DNA from 3 places in the Kribbella yunnanensis genome. Region 3 is predicted to be linked to each of the others. Evidence: riboswitches for the same ligand, from Rfam matches in the RefSeq annotation. Region 3 holds a riboswitch; each other region holds the start of a gene.
What was found. A riboswitch is a leader RNA that binds a small molecule or an ion and turns the genes downstream of it on or off. The one in region 3 is predicted to bind glycine.

Region 1: it holds a riboswitch for glycine, as region 3 does, so the genes downstream of both, gcvT (glycine cleavage system aminomethyltransferase GcvT) here and gcvP (aminomethyl-transferring glycine dehydrogenase) in region 3, are expected to answer to the same signal.
Region 2: it holds a riboswitch for glycine, as region 3 does, so the genes downstream of both, ABD231_RS12750 (L-serine ammonia-lyase) here and gcvP (aminomethyl-transferring glycine dehydrogenase) in region 3, are expected to answer to the same signal.

Annotation. Positions count from the first base shown of each region.
Region 1 is NZ_BAAANF010000003.1:55,204-60,875, forward strand. Features, by position in the region: gene ABD231_RS05115 (S8 family serine peptidase) at 1-216, shown strand, start outside; gene ABD231_RS05120 (hypothetical protein) at 220-1,473, opposite strand; glycine riboswitch at 1,556-1,650, shown strand; glycine riboswitch at 1,651-1,762, shown strand; gene gcvT (glycine cleavage system aminomethyltransferase GcvT) at 1,818-2,936, shown strand; gene gcvH (glycine cleavage system protein GcvH) at 2,936-3,310, shown strand; gene glyA (serine hydroxymethyltransferase) at 3,312-4,583, shown strand; gene ABD231_RS05140 (heparinase II/III domain-containing protein) at 4,710-5,672, shown strand, end outside.
Region 2 is NZ_BAAANF010000008.1:260,920-266,591, forward strand. Features, by position in the region: gene ABD231_RS12730 (DUF6879 family protein) at 1-324, shown strand, start outside; gene ABD231_RS12735 (helix-turn-helix domain-containing protein) at 321-1,187, shown strand; gene ABD231_RS12740 (alpha/beta fold hydrolase) at 1,192-2,631, opposite strand; gene ABD231_RS12745 (DUF3817 domain-containing protein) at 2,729-3,076, shown strand; glycine riboswitch at 3,242-3,333, shown strand; gene ABD231_RS12750 (L-serine ammonia-lyase) at 3,415-4,788, shown strand; gene ABD231_RS12755 (alpha/beta fold hydrolase) at 5,119-5,672, opposite strand, start outside.
Region 3 is NZ_BAAANF010000018.1:185,937-191,608, forward strand. Features, by position in the region: gene ABD231_RS28490 (hypothetical protein) at 1-83, opposite strand, end outside; gene ABD231_RS28495 (hypothetical protein) at 108-251, opposite strand; gene gcvP (aminomethyl-transferring glycine dehydrogenase) at 355-3,186, opposite strand; glycine riboswitch at 3,266-3,356, opposite strand; gene ABD231_RS28505 (MerR family transcriptional regulator) at 3,378-3,998, opposite strand; gene ABD231_RS28510 (bifunctional nuclease family protein) at 4,187-4,678, opposite strand; gene ftsR (transcriptional regulator FtsR) at 4,702-5,361, opposite strand; gene ABD231_RS28520 (zinc-ribbon and FHA domain-containing protein) at 5,348-5,672, opposite strand, start outside.

The DNA.
Region 1 (5,672 bases), on a different contig from region 3:
GCGTCGTACAAGAGTGTGAAGCTGCTGATGTCGTACGACGGCCGCAGCTGGAAGCCGGTGCCGTTGTCCAAGAAGTCGGCGACGCTGTACACGGCCAGCGTCAACCACCCGGCCGCCCGAGCAGGCGGCACGGTCGATCTGAAGCTGGACGTCACCGACGCGGCAGGTGGGCGCCTTCAGCAACAAGTCACCAAGGCGTATGGTCTGACTAAGTAGGGCCTAGGCCTGCGGGTATGGCGAGTCCTGCAGGCCTAGGTTCTTCCACACGAAGCGCGGGACCCGGGCCAGGAAGTCCCGGAGGAAATAGGAGCACCGGGCAATCGTCTGGTGGTCGTGCCGGCCGGCCTCGAACCAGGCCCAGTTGCCGACCACCTGGAACGACGCCGGTTTGACTGCCATCAGGAACTCCATCTGGCGCGGGTGAATGACGTCGTACGCGAACTTCTGGTCCCGGGCGTGGATCGCGAACTCCTCGTTGAAGGCTTCGCTCTCGAAACTGATCCCGGACCCGAACCCGCGCCGGCTGACCTGCAGCCAGGGCATCCCTACCGGCAGCTCGAAGCCGAGAATCGGCTCACTGTGGTTCTCGGTCACCGTGCGTGTGGTCGTCCGGCCCTCGGAGTCGGTGGAGCTCTCGGTGCGGGTGGTCTTCCAGTGGTGGGTGAAGGCGACGAACGGCGGCCCGTCGCCGTCCCGGCCGCGGATCACCTCGCTCGTGCTGTGATCGTGTCCGCTCTGCGTCACCGGCGTGCTGTGCAGCAGGCTGTCGTCCTGGCCGATCCAGTACCAGTCCGGGTGCTGGTAGAAGCTCAGCCGCGGTTCCTTCGGCGGCTGGATCCAGCGGTCCAGCGGCAGCGCGTCGATGGCTGCCGCGAGCAAGGCCACCTGGTCCAGCCACGGCGCCAGCAGCTCGGGATCCTTGCGCGGCGGATCGAGGATGACGAGCTGGTCGCCATCGATGCTGAGATTCACGCCCGGCTGTCCACCCGCCAGCGTGAGCAAGGCGGTACACAGCTGACCGCTGAGCACCTCGGTAGCGAACGCCGGGTCCTGGACGCCAACCGCCCAGCCCGCGCCCAGCTGCGGTGGCACCGGCACCATCGTCGCGGCCACGCCGGACCGCGGCACGGTCTGCCCACCCGTGATCCACAACTCCGGCAGCCGGCGTGACAACGTCACCATGCCGACCCAGCCCTTCCAGTACTCACTGCCGTACTCGATCACCTGAAACGGCCGCCCGGCGGTGGTCAGGCCGGTGATCTGGTCGTCCGGATTCCGCGTGAACCCCATCCCGAACGGCGGATTGGACAGCCGCGCCACCGAGTCGAACACCGGGCTGCCCACGAACGTCCAGCCGCGATCCCGCAATGACTTGACATACCGCTGCCGCCGGACGAACAGCCCCACGCCGACCGCCGTACCGGCCAGCAGCAGCACAATCAGGATCAGGCTGAAGATCTGGTTCCCGGTCATGGAGTCGAGCCAATCACATCGGCGGGTCCCGGAGCGGTCAGCTGCTGCTAGAGTCGGCGGCTCAACTGCATATCGCGCCGTTCGAATCGGGGCGGGAGAGTCCGGGCTCACCATGACCCGGCGCCGAAGGAGCAAATCTCCCCAGAATCTCTCAGGCCCACTGACCGTTCCGATGAGGCGAACTCTGGAAAGCCGGGCCCCCGCGTAGCTGCGAGGACACCCGCACCCACGGTGCAAACCGCCTCACCCGGCGGTGAAGCTCTCAGGTACAGATGACAGAGCGGGGAGGTCACCCAGCAGTGGCACCGCATTTCGCGGTGCCTGACCGAGGGAGCCTCCCACTCATGACACGCGCGACTCCGTTGCAGGCTGAGCACCAGCAGCTCGGTGCATCTTTTACCGATTTCGCCGGCTGGAACATGCCGGTGCGCTACACCTCCGATATCGCCGAACACACGGCTGTCCGGACCACGGCCGGGTTGTTCGACCTGTCGCACATGGGCGAGCTCGAGGTGATCGGCGCCTGCGCGGCCCGGGCACTCGACCACAGCCTGGTCGGGCGCCCGTCGAAGATCGGTATCGGCCGGGCGCGGTACTCGATGCTGTGCGCCGAGGACGGCGGCATCATCGACGACCTGGTCGTCTACCGGCTGGCCGAGGACCACTTCCTGATCGTCGCCAACGCGAGCAACACCGACGTCGTCCGCGACGAGCTCAAGCAGCGGATCGCCGCCTCAAAAAACGGGCACAGTTCCACCGAACTCCGGGACACCACCGAGGACTGGGCGCTGATCGCGGTTCAGGGGCCGGTCGCCGTACAGATCGTGGGCGAGCTGTCGGATGCCGACCTGGACGACCTCAAGTACTACGCGATCACCGAAACCACGCTTGCCGGAAGCAACATCTTGCTCGCGCGGACCGGGTACACCGGTGAGGACGGTTTCGAGATCTACTGCCGCCCGGCCGAGGCTCCGCAGATCTGGGCCGAGCTGCTGCGGGTCGGAACGCCGTACGAGCTGAAGCCGTGCGGTTTGGCCTGCCGGGACACCTTGCGGCTCGAAGCCGGAATGCCGTTGTATGGCAACGAACTCAGCCGCGAGCTGACGCCGTTCGAGGCCGGGCTCGGGCGGGTCGTTGCGTTCAGCAAGGAAGAGGACTTCGTCGGTCGCGAGGCACTCGCCCGCCGCCGCGACGAAGGCGCCCAGCGGGTGCTCGTCGGGCTGACTTCATCAGGCCGCCGCTCACCGCGCAGCGGGTACGCCGTACTGGATCCGGCCACCGGCCGTGAGATCGGCGCCGTGACGAGCGGCGCACCGTCGCCGACGCTCGGTCACCCCATCGCGATGGCCTATGTCGACAGCGCCTTCGAGGAGCCGGGCACCCGCCTGCAGGTCGACATCCGCGGCACCCACGACGACGTACTCGTCGTCCCCCTCCCCTTCTACCGCCGCCAGGAGTCCTGATGTCTGTTCCTTCTGAACTGAACTACACCGAAGACCACGAGTGGGTCGCTCTGGAGGGCGACATCGCGACCGTAGGCATCACCGCCTTCGCGGGTGAGGCCCTGGGTGACGTCGTGTACGTCGACCTGCCGGCCGTCGGCAGCACCATTCTGACCGGTGACGCGTGCGGCGAGATCGAGTCGACCAAGTCGGTGAGCGACCTGTTCGCGCCGGTCGACGGCGAGGTCGTCGAACTCAACGAGGCGGTCGTCGCCGATCCCGGTCTGCTGAACACCGATCCGTACCAGGCCGGCTGGCTCCTTCGGATCAAGGTCAGCGGGCCCACCAAGCTGCTGGACGCGGCGGCCTACGAGGCACTGATCGGAGGTGAGTGAGATGAGCACCCTCGATCAGAGTCTGGCCGAGTTCGACCCCGAGATCCACGCTGCGGTCACGGCCGAGCTCGGGCGTCAGCGCGACACCCTCGAACTCATCGCCAGCGAGAACTTCGCCCCGCTCGCGGTCATGGAAGCGCAGGGTTCCGTCCTCACCAACAAGTACGCCGAGGGCTACCCCGGCCGCCGGTATTACGGCGGCTGCGAGCACGTCGACGTGGTCGAGCAGCTGGCCATCGACCGGGTGAAGGCGCTGTTCGGTGCCGACTTCGCCAACGTTCAGCCGCACTCCGGCGCCCAGGCGAACGCGGCCGCCATGTTCGCGCTGCTCGATCCGGGTGACACGATCCTCGGTCTCGACCTCGCGCACGGCGGTCACCTCACCCACGGCATGCGCCTCAACTTCAGCGGCAAGCTGTACGACGTCGTCGCGTACCACGTCCGTGACACCGACTTCGTGGTCGACATGGCCGAGGTCGAGCGACTCGCCCTCGAGCATCGGCCGAAGCTGATCGTGGCGGGCTGGTCGGCGTACCCGCTGCACCTCGACTTCGCCGAGTTCCGGCGGATCGCCGATCTGGTCGGCGCGTATCTGATGGTCGACATGGCGCATTTCGCCGGTTTGGTTGCCGCGGGGCTGCACCCAAACCCGGTCCCCCACGCCGACGTCGTCACCACGACGACCCACAAGACCCTCGGCGGTCCGCGGGGTGGTGTCATCCTCACCAACCGCGCCGACCTGGCGAAGAAGTTCAACTCTGCGGTCTTCCCCGGACAACAGGGCGGTCCGCTGGAACACGTGATCGCGGCCAAGGCCGTGGGCTTCAAGCTGGCGGCATCCGACGAGTTCCGCGACCGGCAACGCCGTACCCTCGACGGCGCGCAGGCGATCGCCTCGCGGCTGTCGGCCGATGACGTCCGCGCGGCCGGGATCTCGGTGCTCACCGGCGGCACCCAGGTGCACCTGGTGCTGGTCGATCTGCGGAACTCCGAGCTCGACGGGCAGCAGGCCGAAGACCGGTTGCACTCGGTCGGCCTCACCGTGAACCGGAACGCCGTACCGTTCGACCCGCGGCCGCCGATGATCTCCTCCGGGCTGCGCATCGGTACGCCGGCCCTCGCCGCCCGCGGTTTCGGTCCGGCCGAGTTCGCGGAGGTCGCGGACATCATCGCGACCGCACTCGTCCACCCGGCCGACGAATCCGTGCTCGATGGTTTGCGCGATCGGGTCGGCCTGCTCACCGCGAAGTTCCCGCTGTACCCGGCGCTCTGAGCGCTTAACGAAAGACCTGGCTCCGCTTCGGTGCTTCATGCAACGGTTCGCCCTGCCTCGGGCGTTATCGCCTATATAGGGTCCTGACCGGAAGTACCGGAGCCGGGCCGGGGGCTGGTGTGTGGGGTGGGCGAACACAAGGGTGAGCTGCGCCGAAAACTGGGCAACACCGTCGCGTTGGTCGCGGTGTGTGCGCTGATCTGCGGGATCGCGTTCACGGGGGCGATTGTCCTCTTGATGCCAAGTGAGAAAGGACATATCGCTCCGGTCGGCACCACGCGGCCGACTGCCCCGGTCAGCCAACCGGTCGCCGCGCCGGTCCCGGCCGCGCCCCGAACCACACCGGCGACCAAGGGTTACGCCTGTCCTGGTTACAGCGGTCTGCAGCAGAAGATCCCGCTGAAGCTGGTGCTCGAGGACACGTTTGCGTGGGGCAACAACCCGCCGTACAAGGCTGGTAATGGGTCCGGTGACATCAAGTGGGAATCGAACCCGTACCAGGATCCGAGTTGGCACCTGTGGTTGCACTCGCTGCGCTGGCTGGGCAATGGGATCGACTCCATGAAGGCCGGGAACGCCGCAGCGCGGACGCACACGCTCGCGATCATCCAGGACTGGGTGCGCGACAACCCCTTCCCTTGGCTAGCCACATCTAACTCGACTACGTCGAAGGGCGATGCGAGCGCATCCGAGTCCACGATGCATCGGACCAACGTGCTGATCTGCGCTCGGCAGGCGGTGCTCACCGGGCTGCACGCCAAGACGTTGCCGGCGCAGTACAAGTGGCTCGACGACGCGCTGCTCACGCATGCGCGGTACATGATCGACCACTGGAGTGGCAGCCGGAACCACGGCACCGACGAGAGCATCGCGCTGTTCGGCGTCGGCTGCACCTTCGGCCGTCAGGACCTGATGAGGAAGGCCATCGACCGGTTCAACACTGGCGTCGTACAGTCCATCGATTCCGAGGGCACGACGAACGAGCAGTCCGTCGGGTACGCCGGCTTCAACTATCGACTGTGGGGCCGGGCCGCCGAGGTCGTGCGGCGCTGCGGGCAGTCCCCGGGCCCGGCGATCGACGCCCGGCGG
Region 2 (5,672 bases), on a different contig from region 3:
CCGTTGTCGGAATACCTGCGCTACGAACTTGTCGGGTACGTCGAGTCGCAGGCGGCCGGGGAGCAGATCCGGATCGCGGATCGGGCGACAGATTCGTCGTTGTCCACGCTCGGCGAGGACTTCTGGCTGTTCGACAGCGAGTCGCCGGACGCGTACGCCGTACTGATGCACTATGACGAGGCAGGTCACTTCGTCGGCTTCGAGCACACTGATGATCCGGCCGTTCTGAAGAGGTGCCGCGACGAGCGTGCGGTCGTGTTGCGGCATTCAGTCGGTCTGAACACCTATCTGGCAGCACGGAAGGCAGACGTCGTACCGGAGTGAGTGATCACAACCAGACCCCGCGAACTCCCAGGCAAGGCCTGGGAGTTGAACTGCGACGGCTGCGCACGCTGGCCGGTCTGAGTGGGCGCCAGATTGCTCTCCGTACGGGGCTGAGTCAGTCCAGGGTGAGCCGGATCGAGCGCGGCGATGCGCTCGCCTCAGTTCCTGAGCTGACTCGGTGGCTGGAGCAGGCCGGTGCCATCGACCGACTCGAGCAGATGGTTGCTGCCACCGAGGCGGCACTGAACGAGGCCGACAGTTGGCACGAGTTCATGCGGGCGGACAGCTTCGCGGACATGCAGGAGACAGTCCGCGAACGGGAAGCTGTCGCGAGAACTCAGCGATCCTTCCTGCCGACCTTGGTGCCAGGGCTGCTGCAGACGGCCGAATACGCTCGTCTCGTCTTCATCGCCTCAGATCTCACTGGCGGACAGGACTATGCCGCGGCTGTTCAACGACGGATCGACCGGCAGCAGATTCTGTATGAGCAGGGGCACTCGTTCGAATTCATCCTCACCGAGGCGGCGTTGCGCTGGCGTCCCGGGCCGAAGCAGGTCCTCATCGCCCAACTCGACCGGATCGCCAGCCTTGCCACCCTCAGCAATGTCTCCATCGGCATCATCCCCATGGACGTCGAGACCCAGGCGATTCCGTGGCACGGCTTCACGCTGAACGAAGACGTCGATGACGAGAACCCGTACGTTCAGGTCGAGACGATCCACGCCTACCTGACTGTCAGTCGGCCCGACGACGTCGAGCTGTATCGCAGGCAGTTCGCCGTACTGAAGAAGGCGGCTCGCACCGGACAGCAGTTCTCCGATTTCCTCAACAACCTTCGGAGCGAGCTGCTGTCCGGCGACTGATCCACTACCCAACCGGCGGTACGGCGGCGCACGTCGTACCGGGCTTGGGGATGTTGCGGTTGATCAGGTAGTTGTCGATGGTGTCGGTCATGCACGGGCTCTTGTTGTAGCTGCCGTGGCCCCAGCCTTCGTAGGTCAGCAGGACGCCGTCGCGGCCTAGCTGGCGTTGGACGTTCTGTGCCATCGAGTACGCCGTGGCCGGGTCGTGGCGGGCGTTGGAGAGCAGGATCGGCGTCTTCAGGTGGTCGACGTCGAGGCGGTGTTGCGGGTTGTTCGCCTTGGGTGCGCCCAGGCAGAGCGAGATGGCCATGAACTGACCGGGGTACGGCATGTCCGGGTTGTTGCGAGCGAGCCGCGCCAGCAGGCCGGCGTACTCGGGGTAGGTACCGACGCGCAGGTCCCAGTCTTGGCAGAACGGGACGAGGGTGTTGGCGACGAGTTCCGTGGTCGGCGGGGGCGGGGTGGGGATGACGCCCTTCTGGAGGGTGGTGGCGAGTGCGCTCCACTGCGGGCCGTAGAGCATCCGGAACACCGCGAACGAGGCCATGAACGGGTTGTCCGATTGCTTCCGGAGCTCGGCCCAGCGGGCGCGGACGTCCTGGCCGTGCAGGGCGCACGTCGTCGTGCGGTCGCACCAGTCGACGAATTCGTCGAACGAGTCCTGGACAGACGCGGCCTGCGGATCGAGGAACTGGCGGGGCGTCGCGAGACTGTGGTCGAGCACGCTCTCCAGGACCATCGCACGCACGCGCTGCGGGTAAGTCTCGGCGTACTGCGCTCCGAGCGGGGTGCCGTATGAGCTGCCGTGGAAGGTGATCTGCCGCTCACCGAGTGCCCGGCGAATCGCGTCGACGTCGCGGACGGTCTGCCAGGTGTCGACGTGGTCGTAGAGCGGGCCGGTGTGCTTGCGGCAATCGTCGGCGAGTCGGCGGTTGTAGTCGATCAGCGCGTCGAACTCGGCCTGGTCGCGGACGAGCGGTGACGGCATCGCGGCGTACAGGCTGCTCGTGCACTTGATCGGGTTGCTGCGCGCGATCCCGCGCGGATCGAAGCTGACGATGTCGAAGCGGTCCTGCAGTTCCGGGCTGAACCGGCTGATCCCGGTCTTGATCCGGTCGATGCCGGAGTCACCCGGGCCGCCCGGACCGAACACCAGTACGCCGACGCGCTCGGCCGGCTGTTTCGCCGTCCGGCGGGCGATCTCGAGGTTGAAGGTCGGGCCGCTCGGGTTCCGCCAGTCGACGGGGAGCTTCAAGGTGGCGCACTGCGAGCCTTGCACCACTGCCGGATCGTCCTTGCCTTCCGGCTTGCAGTCGGTCCACTGCGGTGCGGCCGAGGCCGAGGCCGGGGCGGCCGAGGCGGGGAGTGCGGCGAGGCTTGCCGCGGTGACTGTCAGGACCACACCCCACGCGGTGATCCTGAGCAGCGTTCTGGGGTTCTTCATCTCCCCGATCCTTCGGTAACCGCTTGCTCCGCACATCGGGGAGCAGCCCCTAGACCACCCCGGGCCGGGCTTGGGGGACTTGTTAGGGTCGGGCGCGATGACACACTCACGGTGGTTCCGGGCAGTGGCGATCGCCGAGGCGATCTCGTGGACCGGCCTGTTGATCGGCATGCTGTTCAAGTACGTGCTGTCCGACAACGAGATCGGGGTGAAGATCTTCGGCCCGATCCACGGCGGCATCTTCGTCGCGTACGTCGTGACCGTGCTGCTCGTCCGCGGTCCACTGCGCTGGTCGTGGCCGGTCACCCTGGCCGCGCTGGCCGCGAGTGTTCCGCCGCTGTTCACCTGGTTCTTCGAGATCTGGGCAGTGCGGACCGGCCGGATTGACGGCAGCCAGCAGGCCGCCGTACCGTCGCGTCCGGAAGCTAACTCAACAGCCGCATGAACCCGTGCGGGAGAGACCCGGGCTTAGGGCATCTCTCCCAATCCCACACCTACTGCGCTGCACTCGGCACGGCACCTCGCCGCACGGGTGCAAAGGGCAAGATGCGCCGCATCTAGCCCTTCGCCCCCGCGCACCGATGCACCGCACCGAGCACATGCTCGCTACGGCGTGGGATTGGGAGAGATACCCACTGACCCGGGCGCCGTAGGAGCAACTCTCCCCAAGAATCTCTCAGGCACCTTCACCGCACGGGCGAGGCACCTCTGAAGGACAGCAGTCCAACAGAGCGGGGAGGACACCACTCTCGGTCAACGACGACCGGAAGGGACCTCCGCATCATGGCGATCAGTGTCTTCGACCTGTTCAGTATCGGGATCGGCCCGTCGAGCTCACATACCGTGGGACCGATGCGCGCGGCCCGCACGTTCGTGCTCGGCCTGCAGGACGCCGGTCTGTTGACCGCGACGACCCGGGTCGAATCGCAGCTGTTCGGCTCGCTCGGTGCGACCGGGCACGGCCACGGCAGTAACAAGGCGGTGCTGCTCGGCCTCGAGGGTGAAGACCCCGAGACCGTTGCCACGCACTCCGTCGACGCCCGGGTCGAGACGATCCGCGAGCTCGGCCGGCTGCGGCTGGCCGGGACTCATCAGATCGCGTTCGACGAGAACACCGACCTGATCATGCATCGCCGCAAAGCCCTTCCGTACCACCCGAACGGGATGACCTTCCTGGCTCGCGGGGCGGACGGCGCCGTACTGCGGGAGCGCACGTACTACTCGGTCGGCGGCGGTTTCGTGGTCGACGAGAACGCCGCGGCCGGCGACCGGATCGTGCCGGACAGCACGGTGCTGAAGTACCCGTTCCTGACCGGTGCCGAGTTGCTGGACCGTTGCCGCGAGTCCGGGTTGTCGATCGGCGATGTCATGCTCGCGAACGAGCTGGCGTGGCGGACCGAGGACGAGATCCACAGCGGCCTGCTCAAGATCTGGCAGGTCATGCAGGACTGCGTCAAGGAGGGCTGCGAGACCGAGGGTGTCCTGCCCGGCGGGCTGAAGGTCCCGCGCCGCGCGCACGCCCTGCACGACAAGCTCACCCGCGACCCGTGGTCGGTCGACCCGCTGAAGGTGATGGACTGGGTCAATCTCTTCGCCCTCGCCGTCAACGAACAGAACGCCTCCGGCGGCCGCATCGTCACCGCCCCGACAAATGGTGCCGCGGGCATCATTCCCGCCGTACTGCACTACTACCGGCGGTTCATCCCCGGCGCGAACGACGATGGCGCCGTACGGTTCCTGCTGGTCGCTGCGGCGATCGGCGTTCTGTACAAGGAGAACGCGTCGATCTCCGGCGCCGAGGTCGGCTGCCAAGGCGAAGTCGGCTCAGCCTGCTCAATGGCCGCAGCCGGCCTGTGCGAACTCCTCGGCGGCACTCCCGAACAGGTCGAGAACGCAGCCGAGATCGCCATGGAACACAACCTGGGCCTGACCTGCGACCCGGTCGGCGGCCTCGTCCAGATCCCCTGCATCGAACGCAACGCTATGGCCGCGGTGAAGGCGATCAACGCCGCCCGGATGGCCATGCACGGCGATGGCGTCCACGTAGTCACCCTCGACAAGGTCATCAAAACCATGCGCGAAACCGGCGCCGACATGAAGATCAAGTACAAGGAGACCTCCCGTGGCGGCCTAGCCGTCAACGTCATCGAATGCTGAGCATCCTCCTAAGCACAGGACGTATACCGCAATCAGACGTCGCCACCACGCTGGCCGTCAGCAGTCCGGGGGCCCAGCAGACGTATACGTCCTGTCCGACGGAGGATCCACCCAGCCGACGGGGATGCCCGGCTCCTCCGCGAGGGTATTCGGCTGGCTGCGATGAACAGCCGGGTCTGGGACGAGCCACTCGACTGGCCGACCTTCGACCGTGCTGATCTCTGAAACGGCCCGAGCGACAGGACGTAGGTGGGTACGTAGAGTTCTCCGCACGCCTGAGCCGAGCAGAGACGATGCCGATTTGGCGGATACCTCCTGTTGTTGTGGAGATCAGGCCTGGGTGGTTTCCAAGATCGTGTTGGCGACCAAGGTTGGGGCGTCGTTCATGGGGACGTGGCCGCAGTTGAGGAGGGGGATCATCCGGGCTTGGGGGAGTTGGAGGTGGGCTCGGGCGGCCTGGATCGGGAGGAGGATGCGGTCGTGGGTGCCCCAGGCGATGGTGACGGGGACGTCGGGGACGTCGCCTTCGAAGGTGGTGCCGCGGCGGGCGTGGGTGAGGACGCGGTCGAAGGCTACGCAGTCGCGGAGGGCGCGGGATTCGGCTACTACGGCTTCGGGGGCGCGCAGTGCCGGGCGGTGGTAGATGGTGCCGGTGAGGACGCGGCGGCCGGCGGGGGTGCGGGACAGGCGCTGGACGGTGGGTTCCGGCGTACGGCGGGCGATGCGGCGGAGGTTGGTGAGTACGCCGACCGCCCAGCGGTTCTCGCGGGGTGACCAGAAGCCGGCCGGGGAGAGTGCGGTGACCGTGCGGGCCAGGCCGAGTTGGCCGAGGCGCAGGGAGACCAGGCCGCCGAGGGAGTTGCCGACGACGTGCGGCTGGTCGA
Region 3 (5,672 bases):
ACTGTCACCGGATCCTTGACTTCGTGCGCCCTCCGTTCGGTCAGGCGGATGTCGAGGTCGAACTCGTCGATGCCGATGGGCATGGTTGTACTCCTTCGGTTGTGGGTTCAGCCGCAGCAGTTGTCGGTGCAGCAGACGGCTTCGGTGGTCCACGGGCTGCTGGTGTACCCGGTCGCAGCGTCCGTGCCGCCGGTCTCGACGAGCGCCGAGAGCCGGATGTCGAGGTCGTAGTCGTTCGTGGTTGTCTTCATGCACCGAGGGTTGGGTGGGCGCCTGTCAATTGCGTGACATAGACGTTTCAAGGCCGCCTGCTGGGGTCAGCAGACGGCCTTGGGAGAGGGTGTTGCGAAGGGGTTACTCGAAGGACTCCGGGGACGGGCAGGAGCAGATCAGGTTGCGGTCGCCGTAGGCGCCGTCGATGCGGCGGACGGGGGGCCAGTACTTCGAGGCTCGGTCGACCGACTGCGGGAAGGCGGCCTCTTCGCGGGTGTAGGCGTGTTCCCACTTGTCGTTGATCACCGAGGCTGCCGTGTGCGGGGCGTTGACCAGCGGGTTGTCGTCGGCCGGCCATTCGTTGGCGGCTACTCGGTCGATCTCGTGGCGGATGGCGATCATCGCGTCGCAGAAGCGGTCGAGCTCGACGAGGTCTTCGGATTCGGTGGGCTCGACCATCAGGGTGCCGGCGACCGGGAAGGACATGGTCGGGGCGTGGAAGCCGTAGTCGACCAGGCGCTTGGCGACGTCGTCGACGGTGATGCCGGTTTCCTTGGTCATCGGGCGCAGGTCGAGGATGCACTCGTGGGCAACCAGACCGTTCTCGCCGGTGTAGAGGACCGGGAAGGCGCCCTCGAGGCGCTTGGCGACGTAGTTCGCGGTCAGTACGGCGGCCTTCGTGGCCGCGGTCAGGCCTTCGCCGCCCATCATCCGGATGTAGGCCCACGAGATCGCCAGCACACCGGCCGAGCCGAACGGCGCCGCGCTGATCGGACCGACACCGGACTCGGGCCCGGCCTGGTCGAGGAGCGGGTGGTTCGGCAGGTACGGCGCGAGGTGCGCGGCGACTGCGACCGGGCCGACGCCCGGGCCGCCACCGCCGTGCGGGATGCAGAAGGTCTTGTGCAGGTTCAGGTGACTGACATCGCCGCCGAACTGGCCGGGCTTCGCGAGACCCAGCAGCGCGTTCAGGTTCGCACCGTCGACGTACACCTGACCGCCGGCCTCGTGCACGATCCGGCAGACCTCGGTGACGCTCTCCTCGTACACCCCGTGGGTGGACGGGTAGGTGATCATGATCGCGGCCAGCTTCTCGGCGTGCTCGGAAGCCTTGGCCCGCAGGTCGTCCAGGTCGATCGTGCCGTCATCGTTGCCCTTGACAACAACAACCTTCATCCCGGCCATCACGGCCGACGCCGCGTTGGTGCCGTGCGCGGACGCGGGGATCAGGCAGACGTTGCGGTCTTCGTTGCCCTGGGCCCGGTGGTAGCCGCGGATCGCCAGCAGTCCGGCGAGCTCACCCTGCGAACCCGCGTTCGGCTGGATGGACACCTTCGCGTACCCGGTGACCTCGGCCAGCCAGCGCTCCAGCTGACCGATCAGCTTCACGTACCCGGCGGCGTCCTCGATCGGCGCCAGCGGGTGCATATCGGCGAACTCGGGCCAGGTGACCGCCTCCATCTCGGTGGTCGCGTTCAGCTTCATCGTGCACGAGCCGAGCGGGATCATGCCGCGGTCGAGCGCGTAGTCCTTGTCGGACAGCTTGCGCAGGTAGCGCAGCATCGACGTCTCGGACTTGTGCGTGTTGAAGACCGGGTGCGTCAGGTACTCCGACGTCCGCGGTACGGCGATCTCGGGCGCGGCCAGCGTGTCGTCGTACTGGACGCCGAAGGACTGGCAGACCCGGGTCAGCGCGGCGACATCGGTCTTCTCGTCGCACGAGATGCCGACGTGGTCGGCGTCGACCTGGCGCAGCCAGATGCCGTTCTGCCGGGCGGCGTCAACGACGTCCGCAGCGGCACCGGGGACACGCGCCAGCACGGTGTCGAAGAAGTCGCCGTGCACGACCTCGACACCACCGGCACGCAGCGACGCGGCCAGCTTGCCCGCGAAACCGTGCACGCGACCGGCGATCGCCTGCAGCCCATCCGGTCCGTGGTAGACGGCGTACATGGACGCAACGACGGCCAGCAGGACCTGCGCCGTACAGATGTTGGAGGTCGCCTTCTCGCGACGGATGTGCTGCTCACGCGTCTGCAGCGCGAGCCGGTACGCCGGGGCACCGTCGGCGTCGACCGAGACACCGACCAGCCGACCGGGCAGCGACCGCTCGAGACCGGCGCGGACCGACATGAAGCCGGCGTGCGGACCGCCGTAGAAGAGCGGTACGCCGAAGCGCTGCGAAGAGCCGATGACGATGTCGGCGCCGGCCTCCCCCGGTGCCTCGAGCAACGTCAGGGCGAGCAGGTCGGAAGCGACCGCGACCAGCGTCTCGCGCTCGTGTGCGGCGGCGATCAGCGGCTTGAGGTCACGGACAGCGCCGCCGGAACCCGGGTACTGCACCAGGAAGCCGAAGAAGTCGCCCTCGGGCAGACCGTCGATGGTGTCGGCGACGACGACCTCGATGCCGAGTGCCTCGGCGCGGGTCTCGACGACCGCGATCGTCTGTGCGAAGCAGTCGGAGTCGACCAGGAAGCGGTTCGACTTGCTCTTGCGGTTGGAGCGGTGCGCGAGCGTCATCGCCTCGGCGGCCGCGGTGCCCTCGTCGAGCAGCGACGCGTTGGCGGTCGGGAGACCGGTCAGGTCCGAGACGACGGTCTGGAAGTTCAGGAGCGCCTCGAGCCGGCCCTGCGAGATCTCCGGCTGGTACGGCGTGTAGGCCGTGTACCAGGCCGGGTTCTCGACCAGGCGGCGGACGATCACCGACGGCGTGAAGGTGCCGTAGTAGCCCTGCCCGATCATCGAGGTCGCGACGTTGTTGCGGGCCGCGAGCTGGCGCAACTCCGTCAGCGCGTCGACCTCGGAGGCCGGCTCCGGGAGGCGCAGCGGTTCGGTCGACCGGATCGAGGCCGGTACGGCGGCATCCGCGAGCGCGTCGACGTCGGCGTACCCGAGCAGTTCGACCATCCGCGCGACCTCGTCGGGGCGGGGCCCGATGTGCCGGTCGGCGAAGATTGCAGAGATTTCGGTCATCGAAAGAGGCTCCGTTGCTTGCAGTAGCTTCCGGGTGGCCTCCCCCTCTGTCACGCACGAGTGCACGCTTCAGAGTTGCCTGACGCACCCGGTCCATGGGCCTGAGAGGTTCCGGGGAGGAATTGCCCCTTCGGCGCCCGGTGTGAACGGGTCTCTCCCGAGTGCGGTGAACAGCTACAGAGCAGAGTACCTCAGCCGGCTGCGCGGGCCCGGCGGCGGGCAGCCAGCTCGTCGCTGGCGTGGGACTCGTCCTCGCCCTCGCCGTGACCGTCGGCACGCTCGGTGGGCAGCTCGGACAGTGAACCCTCGACCTCGCGCCAGACACCGCCGAGGGCGATCCCGAAGACTCCCTGGCCACCGGCCAGTAGGTCGATGACCTCGTCCGGTGAGGTGCACATGTAGACCGACGCGCCGTCACTCATCAGCGTGATCTGGGTCAGGTCGTCGATCCCGCGCTTGCTCAGGTGGGCGATCGCGGTCCGGATCTGCTGCAGCGAGATCCCGGCGTCGAGCAGCCGCTTGATCACCTTCAGCAACAGAACGTCACGGAAACCGTACAACCGCTGGGTGCCGGAGCCGGTCGCCGGGCGCACCGACGGGGAGACCAGGCCGGTCCGCGCCCAGTAGTCGAGCTGGCGGTAGGTGATCCCGGCCGCGGCGCAGGCCGTCGGCCCACGGAACCCGACATCCTCCGGCATCGGCCGCAGATCGTCGTCGAACAGCAGACCCTGAACGCCGGCAGTGGCGGCCGCCTCGGCGCGTGCTTCGGACGTCGACTGCGCCGTCAGATCCGTGTCGCCGGTGCGTGTCACGCCTGAGCCTCCCTGGATACCGACTGGAACGAGCCATCTCCGTGGAGTAACAGTTCCCCACGACTCCTTCACGGTAAGCCGCCGACCTGGGAGGGTCAACGACAACCGCTCCGAGCGGCTAGCGTGTCGCGACTCCCAGACGAATCGTTACCTTCCCGGTCTTGAGGCTCAGCCTCCAGTCTTTGGGCTCAGCTCTTGTCGAAGTCTTCCGGGGTGACCTGGTCGAGGAACTCGCGGAAGCGCTCGACCTCCTCTTCCTCCTGCACCTCGTCGGCCTCGGTCTCACTCTCCGGGACCGGGATCCCGGCCTCGGCGAGGATCTCCTCGGTGCAGAACACCGGCGTACCGGTGCGCAGCGCGATCGCGATCGAGTCCGACGGGCGGGCCGAGATCTCGGTCTTGTCGTCGAAGACCAGGATCGCCTCGAACACCCCGTCGGTCAGGTTCACGATCCGGACCTGACTGAGCGTGTGCCCGAGCACCCGGATCGTCTCCGCGAACAGATCATGCGTCAGTGGCCGCGGTGGCTCCATCCCCTGCTGGGCGAAAGCGATCGCACTCGCCTCGGCCGCACCGATCCAGATCGGCAGGTACCGCTCGCCGCCGACCTCCCGGAGCAGCACGATGGGCTGACTCGAGGGCATCTCGACCCGGACTCCGACTACGTCGACTTCGCGCACACCTTCAGCCTACTCCGCGGTGGTCAGTGCGGCAGCCGGGATCTCACCAGTGCCGTGTGCAACCGCACAGTGAGGGCTGCCAACTCTTGGGTTTGGTCGGTACGGCGGGGGCCGGTGACCTGCTCGATCAGTCCTACCTCGCGGTCGGCCGCGGTGCGGAACGGGCGCAGGTGACGGGGTTCGATGCCGTACGTCGCCAGTTCGGCGGCGACTTGGGCGACGACGATCGCGTCGCCGCCGTAATGCTTGCCCTCGGCCACGATCAGGCCGTGACTCTCCAGCTCGGCGAGCAACGCCGTACTGACTCCGGCGGCTGCGCAGAGCTCCGCCTTGGTCAGCCGCAGGTCGGTGCCGGTGGCACCGAAGTCGTCGGCGGCCGGCCCGGAGGCCGGCGTACTGGGGGCGATCGGCGGTCCACCGGCCGCCGGGCGCAGACCGCGGTCGATCGCACCGAGGTGCTCCTTGATGACCTTCAGCGGCAGGTACTGGTCACGTTGCGCGGTCAGCACGTAGCGCAGCCGCTCCACATCACCCGCGCTGAACTTGCGGTAGCCCGACGCGGTGCGCGCCGGTGTCACCAGCCCCTCGGCCTCGAGGAACCTGATCTTGGAGATGGTGACATCGGTGAACTCGGCCTGCAGGATCTGCAGGACCTCGCCGATCGAGAGCTCAGGCTTGGCCACTGGCGTAGTAGACCAGCCGGTACTTGCCGATCTGGACCTCGTCACCGTTGTTCAGCTGGACCTCGTCGATCCGGTCCCGGTTCACGTAGGTCCCGTTCAGGCTGCCGACGTCGCGGACCTTGACGCCGTACGCGTCGCGGCGGAACTCGGCGTGCCGGCGGGACACCGTCACGTCGTCCAGGAAGATGTCGCTGTCCGGGTGCCGGCCCGCGGTCACCACGTCGACGTCGAGCAGGAACCGCGACCCCGCGTTCGGGCCGCGCTGCACGATCAGCAGCGCCGATCCGGCCGGCAGTGCACCGACCGCGGCC